3 regions of the Solidesulfovibrio magneticus RS-1 genome follow, and region 2 is predicted to be linked to each of the others. Evidence: predicted binding sites of a transcription regulator. Region 2 holds the regulator's gene; each other region holds the start of a gene.

Region 1 (5,576 bases), 1.3 Mb from region 2:
AAAGTCCGTTTTGCCGGGGGCGCGGGGACATTCTCCGGCAAATGCCTGCGGGTGACGTTTCTGGCCAAGGTTCTCGCCCGACTGGGGTTCACGGTGGATACGGCCGGCGACGTGCTGGACGCCTCCCTCAAGGGAGCGCCACGCCGGCAGACCGAGGAAACCCTTGATCAACTCGGTCGTTTGATGGCGGTGAGCCGTCTCCTGGACATGGCCATCACCGGGCAGTCCGAAATAGACGCCATGGCGGCGGCTTTCTTTCGGGGGGATTATGACCTGCTCGGCCAACGCCAGGAGAACCCGCTTCCGGAATTCCATCTTGCCGTAGGCGACTGGGAATGCGTGGCTGACGAAACAGGGACTAGGGTCGCCCGGCAGGACGGGACGCGCTGGGCTCCTAGTCTATCCATGAGTTTCGCTCATTTCATGGGCAGGCTCTCTGGGCAAAAATATCAGCGTTTTCTCGATACCGTTGAGGCATACTTCTATTTCCCCCTCGCCGTGGCCAAAGGTTCGGACATGGAAGACGGACGGGCAAGCCTCAAGGTGAAGCCTACGGCCGGGGCCATCGATCAGGCCGGGGGACTGGCCTTCGCCATCCGCACAGCCGGCACATATCTCGTCCTTCGCATCAACGCCTTGGAAAACAACCTGATGCTCTTCGCGTTCAAGGACGGCCGGCGCAGCGAACTGGCAAGCGTCCACCTGCCCATTGAAACCGGCCAATGGCGTGAATTGGCGGTAGAGGTGCAGGGAAACGCCGTCACCGGATTTGTTGATGGCAAGCCCTACATCATGCACCATTTTGACTATACGCCGAGAGGTTTGGTGGGTCTGTGGTCCAAAGCGGATTCCGTCGTCGAATTCACGGACCTCCGTCGCATGGATAATCGCTCGGAACTTGCGTTCCTCTCTCATGTACCGGCAACAACGAAAACGGGAGATGTCATGGACAAGACCATTTCGCCTGCGCAGCTTCGTTCCAGAATCGAATCCGGGGAGGAAATCCTCCTGCTTGATTTGCGCAAACAGGAGGATTTCGATGCCGACCCCGTTCTTCTCCAAGGCGCTGTCAAACTCGATCCTTCCAAGGTTTCGACCTGGGAAGACCTTGTCGCGGGAAAGCCCAATACGGTTATTTATTGCGCCAGAGGAGGAAGCATCAGCCAATCGGTTCAAAAGCATTTTGAACAAAAGGGGATGACCATCCCCTACCTTGAAGGTGGACTGGCCGCCTGGAAGAATCTTGAATAGCGCCAGGACTTATTCGTATGAATACTAACGGACAATCGCTAGCCGTACCCTTGAAAGAGGCCTTCCTGTACTGGTTCAAGCTCGGCTTCATCAACTTCGGCGGCCCTGCCGGGCAGATCGCCATGATGCATAAGGACATCGTGGAACGCCGTAAGTGGATGAACGAGAGCATGTTCCTGCGCGCCCTCAACTTCTGCATGCTGCTGCCCGGTCCAGAGGCGCATCAGCTGGCGGTGTACATCGGCTGGCGGCTCAATGGTTACCCAGGTGGCGTTATCGCGGGAATGTGCTTCCTGCTCCCGTCGATCATCCTGATGCTCATTCTTGCCTGGCTGGCCGCCGCCAAGGGCCAGGTCCCGGCCGTTTCCGGGATCTTCCACGGCATCTCCGCCGCCGTCGTCGCCATCGTGATTGAAGCGCTCTTCCGGCTGTCGAAGAAATCCCTGAAGCACGGCGCATTGTATGCCTTCGCGGGTGCCGCGTTCATCCTGGGCCAGTTTTTCAATGTCCCGTTCCCGGCCATCGTGCTGCTGTCCGGAATTGCCGGAACGCTGCTGGCTAAAACCCGCCCCGAGATATTCTGCCATCGATCCGCCGGGAGCAAGGAATGCATCGTGGAGGAGCCTTCGCCGGCGCGGGAGTTGCCCTCCTTGAAGCACATCATCAAGGTCGTCGGTCTTTTCGGGGCCATTTGGGGCGTGGTGGTGCTGCCTGTCCTCGCCTGGCGGGGCCTTGGCGACGCCTTGTCCGAGGTGTCCCTCTTCTTCACCAAGGCGGCTTTCGTCACCTTCGGCGGAGCCTACGCCGTGCTGGCCTACATCGCCGACAACGCCGTCGGCCTGGGTTGGCTCGCGGAGAAGGACATGCTCCTGGGGCTCGGGCTGGCGGAGACCACGCCCGGCCCGCTGATCATGGTGACGCAATTCGTCGGCTTCTTCGCCGCCTGGAACAACCCCGGCTCACTTGGGCCGTTGCAGGCTGGCGTACTGGGGGGCCTTCTCACTACGTTCGCCACCTTCCTGCCGAGCTTCATGTTCATCTTTGCGGGGGCTCCTTACATCGAGGCCATCACGTCAAACAAGAAATTCGCAGCGGCCTTGACGGGTATTTCGGCGGCCGTCGTCGGCGTGGTGCTCAAACTCGGCGTTTTCTTCGCCTGGCATACGTTCTTTCCAGCTTCCGGGTTCGATATCTTTGCCGTGGTCATCGCCCTTGGTGCCTTGGTGGCCCTGGTGCGATGGAAGCTGTCCATGCACGCCCTGGTCGGTTTGAGCGGCGTGACGGGTCTGTTGTGGCAATTGGTTCAATAACTTCAAGGAGAATGCGAATGCGGGAAAAACAGTGGTTTGCCGTTACGGTAATCCTGACGACACTTGGTGTGGGAGACGGAACTTCCCTTATGGCAAAGGAAAAACCGGCTCCAAATGCGTGGGGCGGACCCTGGCCGTAAGCAGGCCTTAGGACGGAAGCCAATATCCGATATCTTGGGCTTTCCGCCTCGTCCTCCCTGTTTCCCTTGAGAATGTCGGGGGAGAGAAGTCTTCACTAGGACAAGGGGTGGGATGATCGGTTGGGGGCCAGCAAAATGGAGGCGGATGAGGGCGGTGTGTCTGGGAGGGACCGCCGGCTCAGGAGTGTCTTTGTGTGGCTACTAAAGACCATCGCCCTGGCAGCCTGCCATCATGCCGCCGCCCATGCCGCTTCCCATACCACCGCCCATGCCGCTGCGCATTCCCCTTCCCATCCCAGGGCCGACATCCTTTGTCACCTGGGTACGAAACTGCGTTCGCTCGGACAACAGCTTGCCCTGCAAATCGCCGATCTGCTTGGACAGAGCGTCTATCTTCGCCTGATCGGGATTTTGGGGCACAGACAACGCGTTGAGTTCCGCCATGTTCACGGCAAGCACGGCCCGCAGTGACGCTGTTTTGGCAACAAATGCGTCACGAAGCTTTTGAAAGATTGCCTGCTTTTCCGGTGTTAGCTGAGACATGCCGCTCCCCATGTTGGAGCAGCCGCCCTGCCCCGCGCCAGGTCCGCCGCCGGGGCGGGCCAGGGCCAGTGAAGAAGTCATCGCCAGAACAGCCAACGCCGTCAGTGCAATATGAAACATCTTAACGCGCATGATAAAACCTTCCTTTGGATATCCGGCCGAAACCGGAGCCGTTTGGTTGTGAAGAGGCGAGCGACCAGTTCCTGCACAAATCAAGCAGCATCCGTGCCATGGCAGTTTAAGCCCAGGAATGCAGTCTATTGCGAAAGAATTAGCCACAGAGATGTCGTTGAACTGCATAGACAGTAATCATTTCGACAACTAAAAAATGGTCAGTGTATACTTTCAACGCAAATCAACTCGCGCCATCATCGCTGAATGAAGTCCGTAAATCGAAAGTAACCTGCTATTTCATACCTCATTACCGTGGTATTGACGCATAACGTTTTCCCGAAACGAAAGAAAATCTGCATCCTTTTTGATCGGATGCCGTCTTCCCCCTAAAGCCGCGTATTTTGCTGGCACAGGAGAACTCAGATGAAAGAGCCTCGCGATGTCGAGATCAGGCAATCAATCCGTACAAAATACGCCGAGACAGCCTTGTCCGGGAAGTCCGGCTGCGGCTGCGGGAGCGGATGCTGTGGCCCCCAAAGCGCCAATGCATCGGAGGAGTTGGCTCGGATGGCCGGGTATGCCACGGCGGAAGTGCAAAGCGTCCCGGAAGGGGCGAACATGGGCCTCGGCTGTGGCAATCCGCAAGCCATAGCCGCATTACGCCCGGGGGAGGTCGTCGTGGACCTGGGCAGCGGCGGGGGCTTCGACTGTTTTCTTGCGGCCAGGCAGGTGGGGGAAACCGGGCGCGTCATCGGTGTGGACATGACGCCGGAGATGGTTGAAAAAGCGAGAAGAAATGCTGTAACTGCACAATGCGGCAACGTGTCGTTTCGCCTTGGCGAGATCGAATATCTTCCGGTTCCCGACGGCATCGCCGATGTCGTGCTGTCCAACTGCGTGGTGAACCTGAGCACGGACAAGGCCCAGGTATTCCGGGAGGCCTATCGGGTACTCAAGCCCGGCGGGCGACTAGCCATAGCGGATATCGTGGCGACGGAGGAGCTCCCCGAAATGGTGCGTCGGGACATCAAGCTGCATGCTGCCTGTGTGGCCGGAGCCGAGCGAATTGTTGTCCTCGAAGCGATGATGCGGGAAGCCGGATTCAGGCAAATTTCCATTCGCCCCCGACCGGAAAGCGCAGCACTGCTTGCGGCGTGGCTTCCAGGACTTAGAGGATATCCGGCACGACTATTGCTTTGCATAAATCTTCCTGAACACGATAATTGCGCAGGCCAATTTCACAAAGGCAATGAAGGTAGATAAATAGTGGCAATATCTCGTTCGAATACCGCGAAAGCCTTTCAGCCAAGCGAATGTGCGCTCTACGACCCAGCGGCGAGCGGGATGAAGACCTTCTTGCTTCTCAATTTTTTCCTCCCCTCGGGAACGGATATGCGATTCAAACCCATATGAATACACTTCTTCATGTACACGTGGATAATCATAGCCCTTGTCCAGACATAAGTGATAGATATCGGTGCAAATATTAAACATGGAAATAAGATCACTATTATTTTCAATCGTTAAGCCAACCAGTCGACTGTCGTGAACATTTGCTCCAACGACAATGACCCCGAGGGGTGTCCCTTCTTGGTCGACATGCAAATGAATCTTTGTTCCAGAGCGTCCCCTGTCTGTTGGATTCGCTCCAAGGCCTTCAGCCGCTTCTTTTTTTTGTGCGAACAGGTGCCTGAATCAAAGAGCCGTCCATGGATTGCCAGGAAAAATGAAGACCTTGCTGAAGATGATAATTTTCCAGGCATATCTTCATCAATTGGTCAAATACTCCACGTCTCGCCCATCGGCGATAGTGCTCATGAATAGCGCTTTTTGATCCATAGCTCCTTGGGATCATACTCCACTGACATCCTGTTTTCAGACGGAAGATGATGCCGTTCATTATGTTCCGAGAGGAAATCGGAGCGCTTCCGCCAGAACGCTTTCGCTTAAACGGGTCAAGGAGCGGTTCTAATTGTGCCCATAACTCGTCCGGCAGTTCGGTAAAATCATACGGGGTACTCATGCCCAAGATTATTAAAGGAAATTAGATATTTAGCAATACCCGTGCCGGACATGCTCTTAACTTGGAAAAGATCCTTGCCTCGGCAAGCATCGAGGCGATCAAGGCTTAGGGAAGATTGTCATGCAGGACGAGCTGGAAATCATGTGGATTGCGCATCGGGATGAACTCAGGGCTTTCATCGCCCGGCGGGTGCCT
Region 2 (5,576 bases):
TGGAGAGCGTGTCAAAGACCGACTCGGCCACGGCCACCGAACGGTGGCGGCCGCCGGTGCAGCCAAAAGCCAGGGTCAGGCGGTAACGGCCTTCCTTGGCGTACAGCGGCAGCAGGTAGAGCAGAAATTCGGTCAGCCGGCGCAAAAACTCCCGGCCCGGCTCCTCGGCCAGGACGTAATCGCGCACCGCCGCTTCCTTGCCCGTGCGCTCGCGCAGTTCCTTGTCGAAATAGGGATTGGGCAAAAAGCGCAGGTCAAAGACCATGTCGGCCTCGGAGGGCGGGCCGTACTTGAAGCCGAAGCTCATGACGTGGACCTTGAGGGTTCCGGCGGTGGGCCGGATGGAGGCCCATTTTTCCTGGAGCTTGCGGCGTAGGTCGTGGATGGTGAAATGGGTGGTGTCCAGCACCATGTCGGCGGCGTCGCGAAGGGGCCGCATGCGTTCGCGCTCGGCCAGGGCGGCCTGCTCCAGGCCCATGTCGGCGCTTTCCAGGGGATGGGGCCGGCGGGTAGTGGCGTAGCGGCGGATGATCTCACCGTTATCGGCCTCGAAAAAGATGATCTGGGTAAGGTCCTGTTTACGCCGCACCTCGGCCAGGGTCGCGCCCCAGTCGGTGTCGAGGTCGGCCTGGCGCACGTCCATGCCCAGGGCCAGGCCCTTGTAGCGCTGGCCGCCCTTGTCGTCGAAAAGGCTCATGAGCTTGGGCACGAGGCTGACCGGCAACCCGTCCACGCAAAAAAAACCCAGGTCCTCGAAGACGCGAAGGGCTGTGGATTTTCCGGACCCGGACAGGCCGGTCAAGATAACGACGGGGAGTTCCCTGGCCGCATGTTCCATGGCATTCACCTTCCGGCCCAAGGGCTTAACAAATTTCCCGCGCGTTTGTGTGACAACAAACGCGCGGGAAACGTTTTTTCAGGGAGCCTTAGGCGGCGGCGAGCACCTGCCGCAAGGCCTCGTCGGTTTCGGCGGTCAGAAAGGCCCGCCGGAAGGATTCATCGGACAAAAGCCGCGAGATGTGGGCCAAAATGCGCAAATGCAGGCCCGCGACATGCTCGGGCGCGAGCACCAGGAAGAAGATGCGGCAGGGCTTGAAGTCCAGCGCATCGAAGCTGACGCCCGCAAGGCTTCTCCCGACGACGATGACGATGCGTTCGAGGCTCTCCATCTTGCCGTGGGGAATGGCCACCCCGTCGCCGATGCCCGTGGTTCCGAGGTTTTCCCGGTCGAGCAGCACCTGATGGGCGCGTTTGGCGTCAAAATCGGGCCACTGCTTCTTGATGGGGGCCACGAGCTCGGCCAACACTTCGGACTTGGACTCCGACGCAAGATTCCCGATGACGAACTCGGGCTGGAGATAGTCCTCTAACCGCATCTAAGCGCCCGTTCCAGGATCGATGAGGCCGAAGTCGCCGTTGCGCAGGCGGTAGATGACGTTGGGCCGTTCGGTTTCGGAGTTGATGAACACCAGGAATTCGTACTTGAGAGCCTCCAGCTGCATGGCGGCTTCTTCCACGGCCATGGGCTTGGGCTGATACTCGTCGGTTTCGATGATGGTGGGCACGCGGCCGCCGGCGGCGTCCTCGCTGATGCTGATGACGTCCATGCGGACCTGTTCCACGGTCTGGCGACGGCGGTCCTTTTGCTTCTCGCGGAACTTCTTGGCCTGGGCCTCGATCTTGTCGAGGATCAGGTCAATGGTGGAGTACATGTCCTCGGAGGTTTCGTGAGCCGAGATGTGCATATTGTCGGCCAGGAAGATGACGTCGGCCATCTGCCGGGTCTTTTCCACGGCCAGGTTGACCTGGACATCCGAGGTATCGGTGGACGAGGTGTACTTGCCAAGCTTTTCAAAGCGCTTCCTGGCATAATCGCGCAAATGATCAGACGGCTCGAAATTCTTGAAATTAAAGGTGATGTTCATAGAATCCTCCAGGCTGGCGTGGTGAGAGGCCGGAAACCCGGCCCGAAGCATCAGAAAACCGCCTTGCGCTTCGACGACGACTCGATTCCCATGGCCGTGCGATACTTGGCCACGGTTCGCCGGGCGATGTTGATTTGCAGTTCATCCTTGAGCATGTCGGCGATGGCCTCGTCGCTGATGGGCTTTTTGTCATTCTCGCCGGAAATAATGCGCTTGATCATGGCCTTGACCGACTCGGAGCCTACCGTGCCCCCGTCGTCGAGTTCCAGGGCGCTGTTGAAAAAGAACTTGAGTTCAAAGATGCCGTGGGGCGTGGCCACGTACTTGTTGGACGTAATGCGGCTGACGGTGGACTCGTGCATGCTGATGTCGTCGGCCACGTCCTTGAGGATCAGCGGCCGCAGCTTGGTCACGCCGTCCTCGAAAAATCCGCGCTGAAACTTCACGATGCTCTCCAGGACCTTATACAGCGTGCGCTGGCGTTGGTACAGGCTCTTCATAAGCCACATGGCCGAACGCATCTTGTCCTGGAGGTAGTCCTTGTCCTTGTCGTTTCGCGGCAGGCTGCCGTCGGTGTAGGACATGTTGAGTCCCAGGCGCGGCATCCCCTCCTCGTTGAGCAGGATGACGAAGTCCTCGCCGTACTTGTAGACGAAGGCGTCGGGGCTGACGTAGATCGGGTCCCCCGAACCGTAGCTGGCTCCGGGCATGGGATCGAGGGTCTGGATCAGCTCCAGGTATTCCTTGAGCTTTTCCATGGTCAGGTGAAATTTCTTGGCCAGGGGCTTGTAGCGCTTCTTTTCGAGATCTTCGAGATGCTCGCGCACCAGTTCGATGAGGATGGGATCGTCGTAGCCGTAGACTTCGATCTGAATGAGCAGGCATTCGCTGGGAGTGCGAGCGGCCACGCCCACGGGATCGAAGCGCTGGAGGCGGTGGAGCACCTTTTCGACATGCGCCGGGTCGGCGTTGGCCATGCCGGCGATTTCCTCGACCGTGGCCCGCAGATAGCCCGAGGAATTGAGGCTGCCGACGATGGTCTCGCCGATCTCCACTTCCTTGGCCGTGAAATTGGACAGGTGCATCTGCCAGCCGAGGTGGCCGTCGAGGGACGGCTTGGAGGCCAGGCGAGCGTCGAAAGCCATGCCCTCTTCGGGAACTTCCAGGTCGCGGGACAGGGACTGCTTGCTCGTGCTGGCGAAATCGCCAAGGTAGTCGTCCCACTCGGCGTTTTTGAGCAGCTCCTTTTCCATGGCCGCGTCGGCTCCCGTGGGGCCATTGTTGTCCTCGACCATGACGCGTTCGGGCTGGCGGTCCTCCTCGACGGATTCCTCCAGAAGAGGATTTTCCAAAAGCTCCTGCTGCACGCTTTCAAGCAGCTCCAGCCGCGACAGCTGCAAGAGCTTGATGGCTTGCTGCAGCTGGGGGGTCATCACCAGCTGTTGGGAAAGCTTGAGTTGCTGCCGCAGTTCCAGGGCCATGCTTACCGCCGTGCTCGAAAGTCGTTGACGTTACCGGGGTCGTCTCCGGGCTTTGCCCGGCTCAGGGCCACCCCGCCCAACAAAAACCATGCCACAATTGAAGCCTTGTGGCAATCGGCACAATCGGCCTTCAGCCGAGGAACCACTGGTAGGCCGCCTCCAGACGGCCCTTGGCGGCCAAAATGTAGCGCACGGCCTCGCGCACGGCGCCCTGCCCGCCTCCGCGCCGCGACACCCACAAGGCCAGATCGAGGATTTCGGGCTGGGCGTCGGCCACAGCCATGGGCAGACCGACCAGCTCCATGGGGCCGGCGTCCACCCAATCGTCGCCGAGAAAGGCGGCCTGATGCGGGGCCAGCCCGGCCCGGGCCAGGATGCCTTCCAGCACGGCCACCTTGCGGTAGTGGCCGGGGTGGTATTCCTCAATGCCCAGTTCCCGCATCCGGGCGGCCACGGCCGGGCTGTCCAGGCCGCTGACGACCGCCACGGCCAGCCCCGCCGCCTGGGCCGCCTTGATGCCTAAACCGTCGTGGACATGAAAACGCTTGGTCACCTCGCCCCGGGCATCGACGTAGATGCCGCCGTCGGTCATGACGCCATCGACGTCGAGCACCAGCAACTCCACGTCCCGGGCGCGCGCAATGGCCAGCTTGGCGTCTTCAGGCATAACAGCCTCCCTTGCGATGCGACGGCGGCATGGTTTGAACGCAAGGCCATGTCCCCAACCGCCGACAGGTGCAATCTAGCCCAAAAATCGCACCATGACCAGAAGATAAACGTTTTTAGCGCCTTGCCAAGCCATGCAGCCCTTTGGCCGAAAAAAAGTCCGGAGAAGCCGCCTTCCCCGGACCGTGCAATCTTTTTGCGCTTGGGCCGTCTAGCCCTTGTGCCGCTTGGCCGCGGCCACGAACTCGCGGAACAGCGGATGCGGACGCATGGGGCTGCTTTTGAATTCGGGATGGAACTGGCAGCCCAGGAACCAGGGATGGTCGGGCAGCTCCACCATCTCGACCAGTTCGCCGTCCGGGGACAGGCCGCTTAAGACCAAGCCGGCTTCCTCAAAATTGCCGGCGTAGGCCTTGTTGAACTCGTAGCGGTGGCGGTGGCGCTCGGAGATTTCCGACGCGCCGTAGGCGGCGGCCGCCTTGGTGCCCGGCGCGACCACGCAGGGATAGGCGCCCAGGCGCATGGTGCCGCCCTTGTCGCTGGTCGGGTCGCGGTGCTCGATGGTCTGGGTGCGGAAGTCGTACCACTCGCGCATGAGGTAGATGACCGGATGTTGCGTGGTCAGGTCGAACTCCTCGGAGTTGGCCCCGTCAAGGCCCAGCACGTTGCGGGCGTATTCGATGACCGCGCACTGCATGCCCAGGCAGATGCCGAAGAAGGGGATCTTCTTGGTGCGGGCGTATTCGATGGAGGCGATCTTGCCTTCCACCCCGCGCGAGCCGAAACCGCCGGGAACGAGGATGCCGTCAATGCCCGAAAGCGTGGCGGCCACGTTTTCCCGGGTCAGCTCCTCGGAGTTGACGTAAACGAAATTGACCGACACCCCGGCGTGGACGCCGCCGTGGACCAGGGATTCGTGAAGGCTCTTGTAGGCCTCCTTGAGGTCCACGTACTTGCCGACGATGGCGATGGACACCGTACCGACCGGGTTTTCCAGGCGGTACATGAGGTCGCGCCAGGGTTCGAGTTCGGCGTTTTTGGCCGGCAGGCGCAGTAAAATGGCGATCTTCTGGTCCACGCCCTCGCCGTAGAGGCGAAGCGGCAACTCGTAGATGCTCTTGACGTCCACGGCCGTGAACACGGCGTCGGCGTCGACGTCGCAGAAAAGCGCGATCTTCTGCTTGATGTCCCGGGCCAGATCCACTTCGCTGCGGCAGATGATGATGTCGGGCTGGATGCCGATGGAGCGCAGTTCCTTGACGCTATGCTGGGTGGGCTTGGTTTTGACCTCGCCGGCCGTGCGCAGGTAGGGCACCAGCGTCAGGTGGATGTAGAGCGCGTTTTCCTTGCCGAGTTCCATTCGCAGCTGGCGGATGGCCTCCAGGAAGGGCTGGCCCTCGATGTCGCCGACCGTGCCGCCGATTTCGATGATGGCCACGTCCTCGTCGGTGGCGACACCCAGGATCGAGCGCTTGATCTCGTCGGTAATGTGGGGAATCACCTG
Region 3 (5,576 bases), 950 kb from region 2:
AAGCTCAAAAGCCGACGCAAGGGTCTGGGCAAGGCCTGTTGCGGCGGCGGTGGCGAGGGCTGCTAGGCCGGCGGGCTGGGACCGTCCCTCGGTTCCCGGCCAACCTGTGGGACCAACCGGATCCGGTGCATCCATACGACAGGCGGAAGGGACACGACGCGAACAGGCAATCAGTTAGTCAATATCGAACTCCACAGGGGCGGCGCTTGTTTCGACACGGCGTCGCCTTTGTTTTGACAAGACGCCTGACCGGGTGTAGTCGGTTACTGTTGTAGTTGGGCCTTTTCGCCCGACCAGGCTGCCGCATGATTGCTAATCTTCCGCATTCGCCTGGAAAACCCGGCAATTTCTTCGACTCACACTTGTCTTCGTTGGTCGAATCGCCCCGACCCCATGGATTGCATCGTGTCCACTGATATGACGGCCGTTCCCGAGCAGGATGAGGAACACGACGAGAACCCACTGGCCCATTGCCGCATCCTGGGCGTGTATTCCCTGGTCAAGGCGGCGGGCACCGGCCATGGGGCCACGACCCGCACCTATGAACAAAAAACCCTGTGGTTCGTGCGTCGTACCGAGGACGACGAATATGTAGTGCAGGCGCTTAACGCCAATTCCATCCCCTCGGGGCCGCTGGCTGTCGTCACCAAGGGCGAATTCATCAAAAACTACACTCCTGAAGTAGGATATTACGAGAAGCGCTGCCTGCCCTTTGTCGATTCGCTCAAAAAAAAGCTGGCCCAGGCCGACAAGTACCTGGCCGATGACGACCTGGACGCGGCGGAAAAGGAATTCTGCAAGGCCCTGCTCCTGGACGAGAAGCATCCCAAGGCCAACATCGAGCTTGGCAAGATCCACATGCACAAGGGCGACGGCAAGAAGCTGGCCGCGGCCATGCGCCGGCTTATGAGCAACGACGCCATCTTCCAGGAACAGGAACGCCATCTGTTCAACGAATTCGGCATCAGCCTGCGCAAGGAAAAGCACTTCACCGAGGCCATCGCCTTTTACGGCAAGGCCCTGGAACACAACGACGCTGACGAGAATCTGCATTTCAACATCGCCCGCGCCCTGGCCGAATCCGGGCATATCGACAGGGCCGTCAGCCACCTGGAAACCGCCCTGTCCCTGGACCCCGCGTTTGACGCCGCCCGCAAGTACCGTGATTTTCTGGCCAAAAACGGCGCTGCCGGGGCTGTTTCCGAAGGCGGTAGCCCGTCATGAGCGTCCCGGACCTCAACCACTTCCACTGCCCGCCGGGGGCCAAGGTCATCCTGGAACTGTCCGGGTTACCGGACAAGCTGGCCACGGTCTGCGTGGGCCACGTGCGCGGCCGTTTCGTCGTCACCCAGGCCCCGGCCGTACCGGACACCGGCCGTGAGGCCCTCTACCAACTCCTGTATCCCGACAATACGGCCATTGTGCGCTATCTCCACGAAGGCACGGTGGTGGGCTTTTCCACCCAGGTCATCCGGTTTATCCAAATTCCCTTTCCCCTGGTCTTTTTCACCTTTCCCAAAAAGCTCGAATCCCACGACCTGCGCCGCCATCCACGGGTGGCCTGCTGTCTGCCGGGCCAGGCCTGCGTGGCCGGGGCCGATCTGGCGGGCATGGTCCTGGACCTCAGCCACTCCGGCTGCCTGTTTTCCGCCGCCTTGCCCGAGACCACGCCGACCAAGGCCCCGGCCGTAGCCATAGACGACGACGTGCTGTTGCGCTGCGGCCTTTTCGGCCAATCCCCGGACACGGCCCTGGCCGGAGTAGTCAAGCGCGTCTCCCTGTCCGGCCGCCGGTTGGAACTGGGGCTCAAGTTTCGCAAGCTGCCCGAACCGGCCAAACAGGCCATTGGTTCCTATCTCGACCAGGCCCTGTCCGTGCTGAGCTGAGCCCGAACCGCTCCCCAGGCCGTCACGAGGCCGACCCGCCCTTTGGCGGCAACACCCCTTTCCGGCTCTGCTACGCCGGCAACGCCTCGCGCTTCTGCGTCTACGCGCTTTCCTTTGACCTCCCAACCGTGTACAGCCTCACCGGACCCTGGCCGGTTCCTCACCCCGCAGCCGAGCGGCTTTACCATCTCCGTGCTGCCTCGCCGGGTCTTCGCCGACCATCCCTCGCGGCAGCGCGGCCAAACCCCACGATCCCGGCCTTACCCTGACGGCCGACTCCATCCCTGCCAAGCCGTCTTTGCCCCACTGCACAGACAAAAATGTCGGACAAAACCGTCGCTTGTGGCGACGCCGCTTCCCTTTGCCATCCAAGGCCTTATACTTTCAGACATTGCCAGGGCTTCTGCCATGGCATCAAGTTTGCTTCAAAGAAAAACAGCCAGGAGGCCGCCATGCTTGTGCCCCTTATCGAAGCCCTGCTTGAAAGACTTCTTCGCAAACAGCCCGCACCGGTTCCCTGTCCCGTGGAACACGACGATCAACGTGACCGCCGACGCGCCAGACGTCAGCAAGACAACTGACACGGCAATATAAAAACAAGTGACTCTCACACTTCTCCATCAAGCGTGCCGCAACGACGTCTGTCGACAGCACAAAGAGACACCCATATTCTATTTGCCGTGACATTCTGTACTTTATGCAATGAAGTCATGTAGGTTGCCCAGATTATCGTCCGCCACGACATAAATGCCTTTCATTTTGTCGCGGCGCAGCGGCAACTGACACGGGAGACGCCTTTTCATGCTAGACGCCAGCGTCCTGCCGCCTCTGCTCCTCACCTTCAAGGTGGCCACCCTGGCCACGGCCCTGGCCGCTCTGCCGGCGGTCTGCCTGGCCCGATTGGCCCAGGTGCGCGATTTCCCCGGCCGCGACGTCGTCGACGCCGTGCTGACACTGCCCATGGTGCTGCCGCCCACGGTCCTTGGCTACTACATCATCGTGGTGCTTGGCCGGCGCGGGATCATCGGCTCCTGGCTGTGGGACGCCTTCGGGGTGACCATCATGTTCACCTGGCAGGGCGCGGTGGTGGCGGCAGCGGTGGTGGCCTTTCCCCTGGTCTACCGTTCGTCCAGGGCGGCCTTTGAGGGTGTGGACGGCAATCTGGAAAACGCGGCCAGGACGCTTGGGGCTTCGGAGACGGCCATCTTTTTACGGGTGTCGTTTCCCCTGGCCCTGCGCGGGGTCGTGGCCGGCGTGGTGCTGGCCCTGGCCCGGGCCATGGGCGAGTTCGGGGCCACCCTCATGGTGGCCGGCAACCTGCCGGGCAAGACCCAAACCCTGTCCCTGGCCGTGTACAGCGCCACTCAGGCCGGCAACGACGCCCTGGCCAACGAACTGGTGCTGCTCATTTCCGTGGCCTGCGTGGCGCTTCTCGTGTTCGTCGCCAGAATCGTGAAACCGAAAGCCTAGAGGATGGAACACGCATGAAAAAACTGCTGCTTACCCTGGCCCTGTGCCTTTCTCTGGCCGCTCCGGCCGCCGCCGGCGACATCACCGTCTCCGCCGCCGCCAGCCTCACCGACGCCTTCAATGAAATCAAGGGCGTGTTCACCAAGGACCATCCCGGCGTCAACGTGACGTTTAATTTCGCCGCCTCCGGCGCGCTGCTCTCCCAGATGGCCCAGGGCGCGCCCGTGGACGTCTTTGCCTCGGCCGACCAGAAGACCATGGACCAGGCCGTCGAGAAAAAGCTCGTTGACGTGCCGACGCGGGTCAACTTCGTCCAGAACGCCCTGGTCATGGCCGTGCCGGCCGATAACCCGGCCAAGCTCAAGGACCTGACCAATCTCACCGCGCCGGCCGTCAAGCGCATCGCCGTCGGCAACCCCGATTCCGTGCCGGTCGGACGTTACACCAAGGCGGCGCTGACCAAGACCGGCCTGTGGGACGCCATCTCCGGCAAGTTTGTTCTGGCCGAGTCCGTGCGCCAGGTGCTCGACTACCTGTCCCGGGGCGAGGTCGATGCCGGTTTCGTCTACGCCACCGACGCCAAGCAGGGCGGCGACAAGGTCAAGACCATCCTTGAAGTGCCCGTGGAAACCCCGGTCACCTACCCCATCGCCGTGTTGGAAGCTGCCAAGGACAAAAAAGACGCCGCCGCCTTCGTGGCTTTCGTCACCGGCTCCAAGGGACAGGCCATCCTGGCCAAGTACGGCTTCAAGAAGCCCTAAGGCCCGCCGTTTCCATGACGCTCCCGGGGCCGGCCCCGGGAGCGTCCAACCAGCCGCCCATCGGAGCCGCCCATGCGCATTGTCGTGGACATCCAGAAAACCTACTGCTGCGGTGGACGCGAATTTCATCTCGACGCCGCTTTTGCCGTGTCCGGCAACCGGGCCGTGCTGTTCGGAGCCTCGGGTTCGGGCAAGACCCTGACGCTGCGCGCCCTGGCCGGCCTGCTGCGGCCCGATTCCGGCTCCATCAGCGTGGACGGCCGGGTCTTTTTCGATTCCGCCCAGGACGTCTTCGTGCCGCCCAGGCTTCGCCGCATCGGCTACGTGTTCCAGGACTACGCCCTTTTTCCCCACCTCACCGTGCGGCAAAACGTCGCCTTTGGCCTCTCACCCCTGACCGGCCGGCTCACGCCCCAGGCCGCCGAGCACGTCCAGAAAACCCTGGCCCTTTTCGGCATCGAGGGGCTGGCCGACCTGCGTCCGGCCCGGATTTCCGGCGGCCAGCGCCAGCGCGTGGCCCTGGCCAGGGCGCTGGTCTGCGAGCCAGGCGCCCTGCTCCTGGACGAACCCTTCTCGGCCCTGGACATTCCCCTGCGCCAGAAGGTGCGGGCCGAGCTGGCCGGCATCCTTTCGCGCCTGGACATTCCGCTGATCATGGTCACCCACGATCCGGCCGATGTGGCCTTTTTCGGCGGCGAGGTGGTGCGCTACGGCGAAGGCCGGGTCATCGACATGCACTCGGCCGAGGACATGCGGCGTTCCATGGTCAAGGTGGCCTAGGGCGGCGAGCCGCCCTGTTGACGCCCTGCCCGCCCGAGCGTAGCCTGGGCCAAAATTGCCCGGCGAAAACGGCCTGTTGCCCCAAGCCGCCGGAAACGGACCGCCATGACCCTGACCGCCGCCAATCTTGACGCCTCCCTGGCTGTTATCACCGAGGCCAGCTACCGAGAAGACGCCTCCCTGATAAGCGCCCTGGAAGGGGCCGGCTACGTCCAGCTCGACCTTGACGGCGACGGCAACGGCACGTCAAAGGCCGGCAGCGCCGCCTTCGACGCCTGGACCACGGTAGCCAACAATCAGACCGTGGCCGTCATCGCCTTTCGCGGCACCGACGACATCGATTATTCCACCGACGGCCTGACGGCTTATCTCGGCAGCGCCGACGCCGCCTACTGGTTCGACACCGTGGGCTACTACGACCAGCTTTCGGCCAAGACGGCCGCTTTTGACGCCGCCGTGGACAGCCTCGGCATCGGCCAGGTCTACGTGACCGGCCACAGCCTCGGCGGCGCGGCCGCCCAGGCCTACATGGCCGCGCATCCCGACGACGCCGACACGCGCTACGCCGCCGTGGTCTTCGGCTCCATGGGCCTGTCCGGCGATGACGCCGGCTATGCCGCCGATGCGCGCATCGTCAATTTCGTCGCGCCGTCGGACTATTCCACGCAGCTCGGCACAC

What was found. Region 2 encodes sigma-54, which starts transcription at its own class of promoters, with help from an activator protein. Its sites were predicted from a motif close to CTGGCACGGNNNNTGCTT; they were not measured.
Region 1: DMR_RS17440 (periplasmic heavy metal sensor) is a predicted target of sigma-54. The motif match lies at 3,459-3,476, and genes of this name have one in related genera.
Region 3: modB (molybdate ABC transporter permease subunit) is a predicted target of sigma-54. The motif match lies at 2,666-2,683, and genes of this name have one in related genera.

The regions. Positions count from the first base shown of each region.
Region 1 is NC_012796.1:4,209,019-4,214,594, forward strand. It holds gene DMR_RS17430 (PEP/pyruvate-binding domain-containing protein) at 1-1,251, shown strand, start outside; gene chrA (chromate efflux transporter) at 1,269-2,561, shown strand; gene DMR_RS17440 (periplasmic heavy metal sensor) at 2,903-3,376, opposite strand; gene arsM (arsenite methyltransferase) at 3,782-4,621, shown strand; gene DMR_RS25810 (IS5 family transposase) at 4,547-5,044, opposite strand; gene DMR_RS23855 (transposase) at 5,016-5,381, opposite strand; gene DMR_RS17450 (sigma-70 family RNA polymerase sigma factor) at 5,502-5,576, shown strand, end outside.
Region 2 is NC_012796.1:2,885,877-2,891,452, forward strand. It holds gene rapZ (RNase adapter RapZ) at 1-838, opposite strand, end outside; gene DMR_RS12360 (PTS sugar transporter subunit IIA) at 927-1,376, opposite strand; gene hpf (ribosome hibernation-promoting factor, HPF/YfiA family) at 1,377-1,925, opposite strand; gene rpoN (RNA polymerase factor sigma-54) at 1,976-3,406, opposite strand; gene DMR_RS12375 (KdsC family phosphatase) at 3,537-4,073, opposite strand; gene DMR_RS12380 (CTP synthase) at 4,284-5,576, opposite strand, start outside.
Region 3 is NC_012796.1:1,940,708-1,946,283, reverse strand. It holds gene DMR_RS08205 (radical SAM protein) at 1-66, shown strand, start outside; gene DMR_RS08200 (tetratricopeptide repeat protein) at 406-1,224, shown strand; gene DMR_RS08195 (PilZ domain-containing protein) at 1,221-1,886, shown strand; gene modB (molybdate ABC transporter permease subunit) at 2,688-3,356, shown strand; gene modA (molybdate ABC transporter substrate-binding protein) at 3,371-4,117, shown strand; gene DMR_RS08180 (ATP-binding cassette domain-containing protein) at 4,190-4,897, shown strand; gene DMR_RS08175 (Mbeg1-like protein) at 5,003-5,576, shown strand, end outside.